DNA from 3 places in the Aliivibrio sp. A6 genome. Region 2 is predicted to be linked to each of the others. Evidence: predicted binding sites of a transcription regulator. Region 2 holds the regulator's gene; each other region holds the start of a gene.
The links. The regulator PurR, encoded in region 2, represses purine synthesis genes. The targets are predictions, from matches to a motif close to TNANGNAAACGTTTNCNTNA.
Positions count from the first base shown of each region.

Region 1 (3,274 bases), on a different contig from region 2:
ATCTGGATGAGTAAAGAAGCTATCTTTAACCCTGAAAAAGCCATTCGCGGTGGTGTACCTGTTTGCTGGCCTTGGTTTGGCCGTATCGCTAACCCTGCCCACGGCTTTGCTCGCAATAGTACTTGGACATTAATAGAACACCGTGAAAACGAAAATGGGGTGATGGTGGTTCTTGGTTTAGAAGCTTCAGAAGAAACCAAAACTATTTGGCCATTTGAATTTGAAGCTCGCTTAACAGTAGAAATTGGCGATCAGCTAACGATTACTCTTGATGCAAAAAATACAGATGATAAAGCGTGGAACTGCTCAGGAGCATTACACACGTACCTAAATGTTGCTGATATTAACACCACAACAATTACCGGTATGGGATCAAGCTATATTGATGGCTTACTGGAAGGGAAAGTATGTTCGGGCGGTGATACATTATCAATTAATGCGGCGGTTGACCGTGTTTACACTCAGCCAGAAAATACCGTCCTAATCTCTGATACACAACGTACATTGTCTGTTACTAATTCAGGGCACAATGCCGCGGTTATCTGGAATCCGTGGGCTGAAGGCGCTGAATCTATGGGTGACATGAACAATGATGGTTATCAAACGATGGTGTGTGTTGAATCAACCTATCATGCTGCAAGTCTAGAAACAGCTAAAGTAATTCAACCTAATGAATCATTTGTGTTAAGTACAACAATTAACGCTTAATCTTAAAGCCAGAAACAAAAACGGAAGCACTAAGGCTTCCGTTTTTTATATCATCTATTTTAATAGTAAGCAGATGCTGAAATTATCTTTCCCAGTACGACTCTTCTAACGAATCTTCACGTTCTGGTAAACCACGAGATAAACGTGGTGAATGTTGCGCTAATACTTCAAAGCTTACACGGTTTGAGTACTTACATACTTGAGAAAACGAAGAGTATGTTAGGTATGAGTGCTGATGCTTACTTGAATTAGGCACATTATTACGGTGATAATGGTTTGCTGCCATATCATGTAATAAAGCCGACAATGCACCATCGCCTGCCCCATTGGTATTCTTGATTTTTTCAGGGCCGCCCATGTATGGTGAGATATGGGAATACACCTTCATTGGATTTTCACAGCTGTCTTTAATTGCAGGACGGCTAAACTCAAATTGGTTAAATTCTGGAATAGTACCTGGAAGTAATGGTAATGAAGTCTCACGCTTCGCTTCATCCTCTGTATAACCTGCCATATAAAGCCCTACAGGGCCCGCAGTACATAATACAAGATCAACCCACTCAAGTGCTTTATCTGCTGCTTCTAGAGGATCTGATGCGCCTGTAAGGGCTTCACCTTCTTCTTCATTCATAGCAACAACGGTTACATGATCGTTTAAGAAATCACGCCAGTATTGTGGATCATCTTGAACCACAAATTTAGTACCCATGGTCAACACCACTGGTACATCATATTTTTTAGCGTACTCAATCGCTTTCATTGTTGCTTCTGGCATTGGATCACCATCTTTACAACGAACTAAATAAGCTGTCAGTACTAACGCAGATGCGTTTTTAAAGATTTTCTCTGGAATACTTTCTGAACGAAGCTGGTTCATATCGCCTTCGCTGATCGCAAACGTGCGTTCACCGTCTTGACTAATAAGTGCAAAACAGCGTCCAATCGCACCCGGAACAGGTTGAAGGTAGTTCAAATCCATTCGGCTAGACGTATTACATAAGTAGCGATATGAATAGCTACCAATATGAATGTCTTCACTCATCACACCTAACAGAGTTGATTTATCATCAGCGAGTACTGAATAGTTGTGAAGTGTATTACCAATCGTACCACCAGCGAATTCGTTGGTGATCATGTTGTTATCTTTAAGCTCATTATAAAGCATTTCCGCTTTATCATTATCGATAACCAGTGAGTGTCCTTTACTCAAGCCATACTTCTCAATAAAAGCATCGTCAATTCGAGCTTCAATATCCACTAACGTTTGATCAATACCGATAATGTGCGTACGCGACATTTTTTTGGTTTCTTGAGCTTGGCTAACTAATGGATCACGAGCGTGAACTGGAAAATAATGCTTGGATTTACGCTGACCTGGAAATTTCATAAAATAATCATTCAACTGGCTAATGGAAGAAGTGCGAAGTTTAGCCGCTCAATAACTCTGCCGCAACTACTGATATTAGCCTCAATGAAAGGCAAACGTTTGCCCTTTCTATTTGTTTATACTTCTAGCCTTACTAAGACCATTCATGATAATTTATCTGTGTATTTTTTAAAGGTAACCACCATGACAACTGAACTAATTAGCTATGATGACGTAATCGAAGTCGCTTACGATATTTTCCTTGAAATGGCTCAAGACAACCTTGAACCAGCTGATGTTGCATTATTTACTCTACAATTTGATGATCGCGGCGCTGCTGAAGTTGTTGATACTCGTGATGATTGGGCTGGACACGTTGGCTTTGAAGTTGATGGCGAAGTATACGCGGAAGTTCTCATTGGCTTAGTCAATGAAGAATCAGACGTATTGGATGATGTATTTGCTCGTATGCTAGTCAGTCGTGATCCTGAACACAAATTCTGCCACATGTTATGGAAACGTGATTAATTTTATCGTTCGTCTTTAACGACTAAGGAGCATTCATTTGCTCCTTTTTTATTATCCTCTCTCATTGAATCTCTTACTTTACACCCCCATTATTTCTTTATGCTCACAAACTGCTTATTGCAGAAAATAATAAAGGAATACCATGTCTCAATTTCAATCTAGATGCCCATCATGCAATGGACTCAACCGCCTTCCTATTGAACGCATTAATGACACGGCTACGTGTGGTCGCTGTAAAGAACACCTATTAGATGGAAAGCCGCTAGAAGGTACCACTGATAATCTTGCTGCTTTAATGAATAGTGATAAACCTGTTGTTATCGACTTCTGGGCCCCGTGGTGTAATCCATGCGTTGGATTCTCTCCGGTATTTGAAGACGTTGCTGCCGAACGCAATGGCCAAATTCGCTGTGTAAAAGTAAATACGGAAGCCCAACAACAAATTGCCGCACAATATCAGATCCGCTCTATCCCTACGATCATGGTCTTTAAGAATGGCCAACGTGTAGATATGATTAATGGTGCATTACCAAAAGGTCAATTTGATCAGTGGCTAAATCAAGCACTGCTTAAATAATGTAAATAGCAGACAAACAAAAGCCGCTGTATGACTTAACATACAGCGGCTTTTTAATGTTTATCTAGTCTATGTTATAGAACAGATTAACCGAT
Region 1 covers NZ_JARACR010000019.1:4,590-7,863, reverse strand. The annotation lists gene PVK70_RS11990 (D-hexose-6-phosphate mutarotase) at 1-708, shown strand, start outside; gene PVK70_RS11985 (inosine/guanosine kinase) at 791-2,095, opposite strand; gene PVK70_RS11980 (HI1450 family dsDNA-mimic protein) at 2,279-2,602, shown strand; gene trxC (thioredoxin TrxC) at 2,745-3,179, shown strand; gene serS (serine--tRNA ligase) at 3,266-3,274, opposite strand, start outside.
Region 1: the regulator PurR is predicted to act here: its motif matches at 2,183-2,202, upstream of PVK70_RS11985 (inosine/guanosine kinase).

Region 2 (3,274 bases):
TTTGTTGAATGGCTTTGTATGCGTTAACTGACCCTGTATCACGAAGTTCTTCAACAGTATTAATACCTGCCTTTTTAAGCATTCGTTCTGTTGCTAATCGTAAATTTGGTAGGTCTTTAATTCGAGATGGACCTTCTGATTTCTGTTTTTCTTTATCTTTTTTAGCGACATCTAGAGCGATAACCGCTTGTAATAAGATTGAATCAGGTTCTTCCCAACATTCTGCTGAAATTGCAAAATATTTGGTCACGACAGGAAAACCACGTTTTTTATAAACGTATGGTTCAAATCCTTGCTCTTTAAATAAGTTGATAGTGTCATCACTTGCTCTTAAATGCAGCTTATCTTGAACGACAAGTGCGAACATAGTGCTGTCGATAAATATACCGAAACCACCAAACATAGAACGTGAAGTGATCTTTCCTAGAGAGGAGAGGAGACGGAGTGATTCTTTTAGTACTGGTTTATCCATTGCAATAATTCTCGGTTAGTAAGTCTATGTCACTAAACAACTGAGCCCGAGGAAATAGTAGCAAGTTCAAAATATAGAATTGTTATTTTAAAGTAAAAATTAACAATGCATAAAAGAATACTTGCCATCGGCAACCCCGCTACCCTATATAAAACTTAGGCCGGAAGCTTTGCGTCCTGCACTTTCGCACAGTTTGCCCTGTTCGTGACTTTGGATGATGATATAGCAATCAATAAGTCAAGAGACCAAAAAAAATCAAAAAATGTGATCTTGCTCCATAAAATTAACGTCATTTTTGTTAAGTTGGTTCAACTTTTCCTTGAGAATGACGTTGATTGTTCTTGTTTTGTAAATTTAAACTTTATTATTTAGTCTTATCAAAAACACTATTTCGAGATACTACTTCAGGCTGCATTTCAAAAATACGACGCTCGTGATGTTTATCTTTTATACGCTCTAATAAAATTTCAACCGCGGTTTTTCCGACTCTTCGCTTAGGTTGATGAATTGTAGTGAGTGGTGGAGAGAAATAAGCAGATAACTCAATATTATCATATCCAATCACTGAGATATCTTCAGGTACACGTAAACCAGACTGTTTAATTCGACTAATCGCGGCTAATGCCATAATGTCATTGAAACAGAATATAGCCGTTGGCTGTTTGTCCATTGCGATTAGTTTATCTATCGCTTTAGCTGCAGAAGCACATTCAAAATCACCTTCTAAAATCCAATTTGGATTAAAGGCTAATCCTGCCTCTTCATGCGCACGTTTAAAACCATGGATTCGCTCATTACACGTTGCCTTATCTGCTTGACCAGTAATGCATGCGATTTCAGTATGACCTTTTTCAATCAAATGTTTAGTCGCTAAGTAACCACCTTTTTCTGAATTATCAATGATTTTATCTGTGTGTGGGCTGTCTGGGCCCCAGTCCATGATAACCATAGGTAGTTCAGTGTTTTTCTCAAGAAGAGCAAGAAGTTGCTCATTTAGATCAGAACACATAACAAGTAAGCCATCTACTCGTTTCTCTGCCAGCATACGGATGTAATGTTTTTGCTTTTCTAGATCACCTTCGGTATTACACATAAACAATGTGTAGCCTTGCTTGTAACAGTAATTTTCAACACCGTGCATTACTTCTGCAAAAAAAGGATTGAATGATTGCGTTACTAGCATACCGATAGTTCGTGTTGTGTTGCATTTTAAACTACGAGCTACGGCACTTGGTGCGTAATTTAATTCGTCGACAGCTTCCCACACGCGTTTTTGTGTTGCTTCAGCAACGAAGCGAGTTTTATTTATTACGTGAGATACGGTTGTTGTTGATACCGCTGCTAATTTTGCAACGTCTTTAATTGTAGCCATATTTAAGCCTTAACATAGTTAAATAAGGGGCTATTTATGTTCCAACAAAATAGGTGTTGCTCTTTTAAAGAACTGATGGAAGATAAATAGGCCCTGATAAATGAAAAAAACCGCTAAAAATGCGGCTTTTATTTAATGTTTTAATTTTATCGTTTGCGTACACATACTATAGGTAAAGTATAGTGCAAACAATTATTGATTTCATAAATTCTAGTTGTAATCTGATTTATATCACGTACTTGTTAATTTATATCATCAAAATGAGTGACTCAATTACTCACCAGTAAGGAATGCAGCATCTAACTGTAAGAACGTCACTAAGAAATGTGTAACCGCTGCGTAGAAGCCGAACTCATCTCGCTCTTGGCAGATTTGGCTAAAGCGTGGTGTCCATGATAAGAGTTGCTCATTAATGAAGTTTAACTGAGCGGCCATGTAAGCTTCAAATTCTTCTTCAGAAGCTTGTTGGTTTGTCATTACGATTAAATTACCAAGAAAATCAAGTTCAATGGCAATGTGATCGGCAGGCTCATTAAATTCAGCTTTTTGTGCGATGTTATATTTCTCTAATAGTGCACGCATTTCTTGTGCTGGTTTTGCATTCAAAAGACCTGATTTATCAAGGTATAGTGATGCATAAGGTAGGGCACTGCTTTTATCTGAACCTAAAAAAGCTTGGCAAAAGTCGGCAGAAAGTTCAAGTTGTGCGTCTTCACGTTTTTGTAATTGATTTAACTTTTCAATTAGAGCACTCACTGAGCTAGATAATTCTGCGGTTTCAGCTAAGTTTGATAAAAATGTACGAACTTCAAAGCTATTGTATTCTTCTAATTGTTCTGCGGTTAATTCGCTTGTTAATAAACTTGATAACCACCAGTAAATTTCAGCGCGTTGTTCGTTAAATGCAGTCAATTCGTTCATGTATTCGTCACTCCAAAAAATTTATATGGGAATTGTACTGGATAAGTGTGAAAAGGAATAGCACCTATCATTAACAGCGTGTATAAATATATATGTAAAGATTAAAGCCGAATTTTGGTTAAGATTTGTTTTGAATCAAACAAATCACAGATATATCAATTGAAAATTGGCATTATTACAAAATATGAATAGAATAAGATAAGAACCATCCAAATAACCATAAAAAGAGAAAATTATGAGCTATCACATTTTAGTTGTTGAAGACGAAGTGGTAACTCGCTCTAAACTTGTAGGCTATTTTGAAGCCGAGGGATATCAAGTGAGCGAGGCTGAAACAGGTGCAGAAATGCGAACTATTTTGGCTGAACAAAAAGTTGATTTAATTATGCTTGATATAAACCTACCAGGAGAGGATGGTTTATTGTTGGCACGCGAACTGCGTAGCCAATCTAATATTGGTATTATTCTTGTTACAGGACGAACTGATAGTATTGATCGAATTGTAGGCT
Region 2 covers NZ_JARACR010000036.1:16,951-20,224, reverse strand. The annotation lists gene PVK70_RS16465 (TfoX/Sxy family DNA transformation protein) at 1-472, opposite strand, end outside; cyclic di-GMP riboswitch class I at 599-680, opposite strand; gene purR (HTH-type transcriptional repressor PurR) at 837-1,844, opposite strand; gene torD (molecular chaperone TorD) at 2,118-2,765, opposite strand; gene torR (two-component system response regulator TorR) at 3,001-3,274, shown strand, end outside.

Region 3 (3,274 bases), on a different contig from region 2:
GGTAAAGTCATCTTTAAGCTGCTCTGTAAACTGAGATAACACCACAGGTTTAATTCCTCTCCATCCTTTTTCAGCAGAGAATCGTGGTGAGCTTGCTACGGTAATTAATTGACTTACTCGATCAGGTGCCGTTAACGCTGCTTGGGTTGCAATTAAACCACCAAGAGACCATCCAAGCCACGCCGCTTTTGCTGGTGCTTGAGTTAATACTTGTTCCACCATCTCATCAAAATCAGCACTACCAAGCTCGGCACTGTGTCCATAACCTGATAAATCTACGGAGTGAACTCGATATTGCGAGCGCAGTTTCTCTACCGTAGGTTGCCACACTGCTCCGTTCATTCCCCATCCGTGAATGAGAACCAGATCGGAACCTTCGCCTTCCGTTTGCCAATAAAGAGAGCTTGTCATCTACACTGCCTATTCGTGTTCAAAAATAATGGATGGTTAAGTGTTCATCAGGTTACTTCGAAGGTCAATGCAAAAATTAGGTACAAGTCATTGTGACTATTGCCGTTTGGCTATGCCCGCTTCAGAAACGATTTGGTGTCAAAAGTGTATCGCCTTAATTCCTAAAGTTCCGCGTTGTCGACAATGTGGCTTACAAACCGAACATGAAACAGAGGTGTGCGGTGAGTGCTTAACCCACCCACCACAGTGGGATCGCTTGTTTTGTGTGAGTGATTATACAGAGCCTTTACGTGAATACGTTGGCCGCCTTAAATACGCTCAACATTTTTGGTTAGCTCAAGATTTAGGAGTATTACTGAGTAAACAGATCTCTGATCCCGCTCCACTTATTCTTCCTGTTCCTCTCCATTGGAAGCGTTTTTGGTGGCGATCTTATAATCAAAGTGATCATCTTGGTTGGACTCTTGCACAACAGTTTAACTTGAACGGTATGGCTTCTCGCTGTGACAACAAGATATTAAAGCGCATTAAGGCAACTCGGCCTCAACAAGGACTCTCAAGATCGTTTCGACAAACCAACCTACTTGGTGCGTTTAAAGTGGCTAAACCGATTACTGAAAAGCATGTCGCTATTGTTGATGATGTGGTGACTACAGGAGCCACGATTGATCTTTTGTGTGTCGAGTTAAGAAAAGCGGGGGTTGAGAGGATTGATGTTTATACGATTTGTCGAACAGGGAAAAGTAAAGAGCAGGACGCAACAAGTTGCTGAAGACGGACTCCGTCCTTGAGACGCTTCGCTTGAGGAGAGCAAAAGTAGAGTTCAGAGGTAGTTGCTTTTAGCTCCTCCCCTTTACTAAGGGGGAGGCTGGGAGGGGGTCAAGAACTAACAGCACATTATCAAGTTAACTATGAACTCAATTCCAATTTCATCGTAGTCACCCCTCCCTAACCCTCCCCTTGGTAAGGGGAGGGAACTGTATATTTGATGCTGTTAGTACAACGACAAAAAATGGTTCTCCCCCTTTATCACTATAATCATGAGATCGATATAGTGAACACAAGGGGGAGTTAGAGGGGGTTGGTTATGCTGTCTTTTATATTAATAATTACTGCCAAGTAACATTCTCGAACAAGGGGAGGAACTGTATTGTGATTATAGATACCACAACGATCTCCTTGAACCCAGATCTCCTACCATCTCAAGCAACTTGTTGCGTCTTAAGCGAAGCGCCCTCAAGGCGAAGCCGTCTGCTCTTAAAAACTTTAGCAAACGATTGCTTTTCGTTTAATTATCTATAGAATACCGTCCCAATTGATTAACTACTCATTTTAATCAACCAACCCCAATAGAGATAGGTTCTGATTAACAGCAATCACAGATTGACACCTACTCACTTCAAACTCCCATTCAGCGAGCTTTGAAGACAACGTTATACTATTAGGAATATCGGCCATGACCGTTAAAAACAACACCACAAAACCATCTGAACTGATTTATCAATTAGATGAGCGTCCACCACTTCCGCAAACTTTATTTGCTGCACTTCAGCATTTATTGGCGATGTTTGTCGCGATTATTACTCCATCTCTGATCATCTGTCAGACGCTTGGTGTCCCTGCTGCAGAAACCAATACCATCATAAGTATGTCTCTGTTCGCTTCTGGTATTTCTTCTTTTATTCAAATTAAAACCTTTGGTCCAATTGGCTCTGGCCTTCTTTCTGTTCAAGGTACGAGCTTCAACTTCTTAGGCCCAATCATTGGCGCAGGTCTGGCGCTTAAAGCGGGTGGTGCTGATGTTCCGACCATGATGGCTGCGATTTTCGGCACTATCTTAGTGGCTTCGACTGCTGAAATTTTCCTTTCTCGTGTTCTTGAGTACGCACAAAAAATTATAACGCCATTAGTGTCTGGTATCGTTGTGACATTAATTGGTTTAACACTTATTCAAGTCGGCCTTGTATCTATGGGGGGCGGTTACTCTGCAATGGGTGAAGGTACATTTGGTAGCCTAGATAAATTGGCTCTTGCTGGCACTGTTTTACTTATTATTGTGGTATTAAATCGTGCAACTAATCCTTACCTACGTATGGCATCTATCGTAATTGCGATGACTGTTGGTACTTTAGCTGCATGGGCAATGGGTATGCTTAATACCAATATGGCTCACGATGCTGAATTAATCGCTTTACCAATTCCAATGCAATATGGCTTAGGTTTTGATTGGTCTCTGTTTATTCCTCTGGTTCTAATCTTCTTAATTACCGCGCTAGAAGCGATTGGCGATATTACTGCAACGTCTGAAGTATCAGGCCAACCAGTAAAAGGACCTGTATACATCAAGCGTATTAAAGGTGGTGTATTAGCCGATGGTCTTAACTCTGCCATTGCCGCTGTGTTTAACAGTTTTCCTAACTCAACCTTCAGCCAAAACAACGGCGTGATTTTATTAACGGGCGTTGCAAGTCGTTACGTTGGTTATTTTATTGCTGGTATGTTGGTTATTCTTGGCCTATTCCCTGGTGTTGCAAGCATGGTGCAAATCATTCCTGAGCCAGTACTTGGCGGCGCAACGATTGTGATGTTCGGTACTATTGCTGCGGCGGGTGTGCGTATTATCTCTCGTGTTGAGCTAGACCGTCGTGCAATCCTAATCATGGCAATGTCTTTCTCTATGGGTCTTGGTTTAGCTCAAAAACCTGAGATCCTTCAGTTCATGCCCGAGATGATTAAAAACATTTTCTCATCTGGTGTAACCGCTGGTGGTGTGACGGCCATTCTTCTGAATATTATTCTTCCAAGCAGTGAAGTGCTAAAAGAAGAGAAGGAAAAGCAGGACGCAACAAGTTGCTAAAGGACG
Region 3 covers NZ_JARACR010000013.1:11,062-14,335, forward strand. The annotation lists gene bioH (pimeloyl-ACP methyl ester esterase BioH) at 1-411, opposite strand, end outside; gene PVK70_RS09400 (ComF family protein) at 479-1,183, shown strand; gene PVK70_RS09405 (uracil-xanthine permease family protein) at 1,868-3,268, shown strand.
Region 3: the regulator PurR is predicted to act here: its motif matches at 1,677-1,696, upstream of PVK70_RS09405 (uracil-xanthine permease family protein).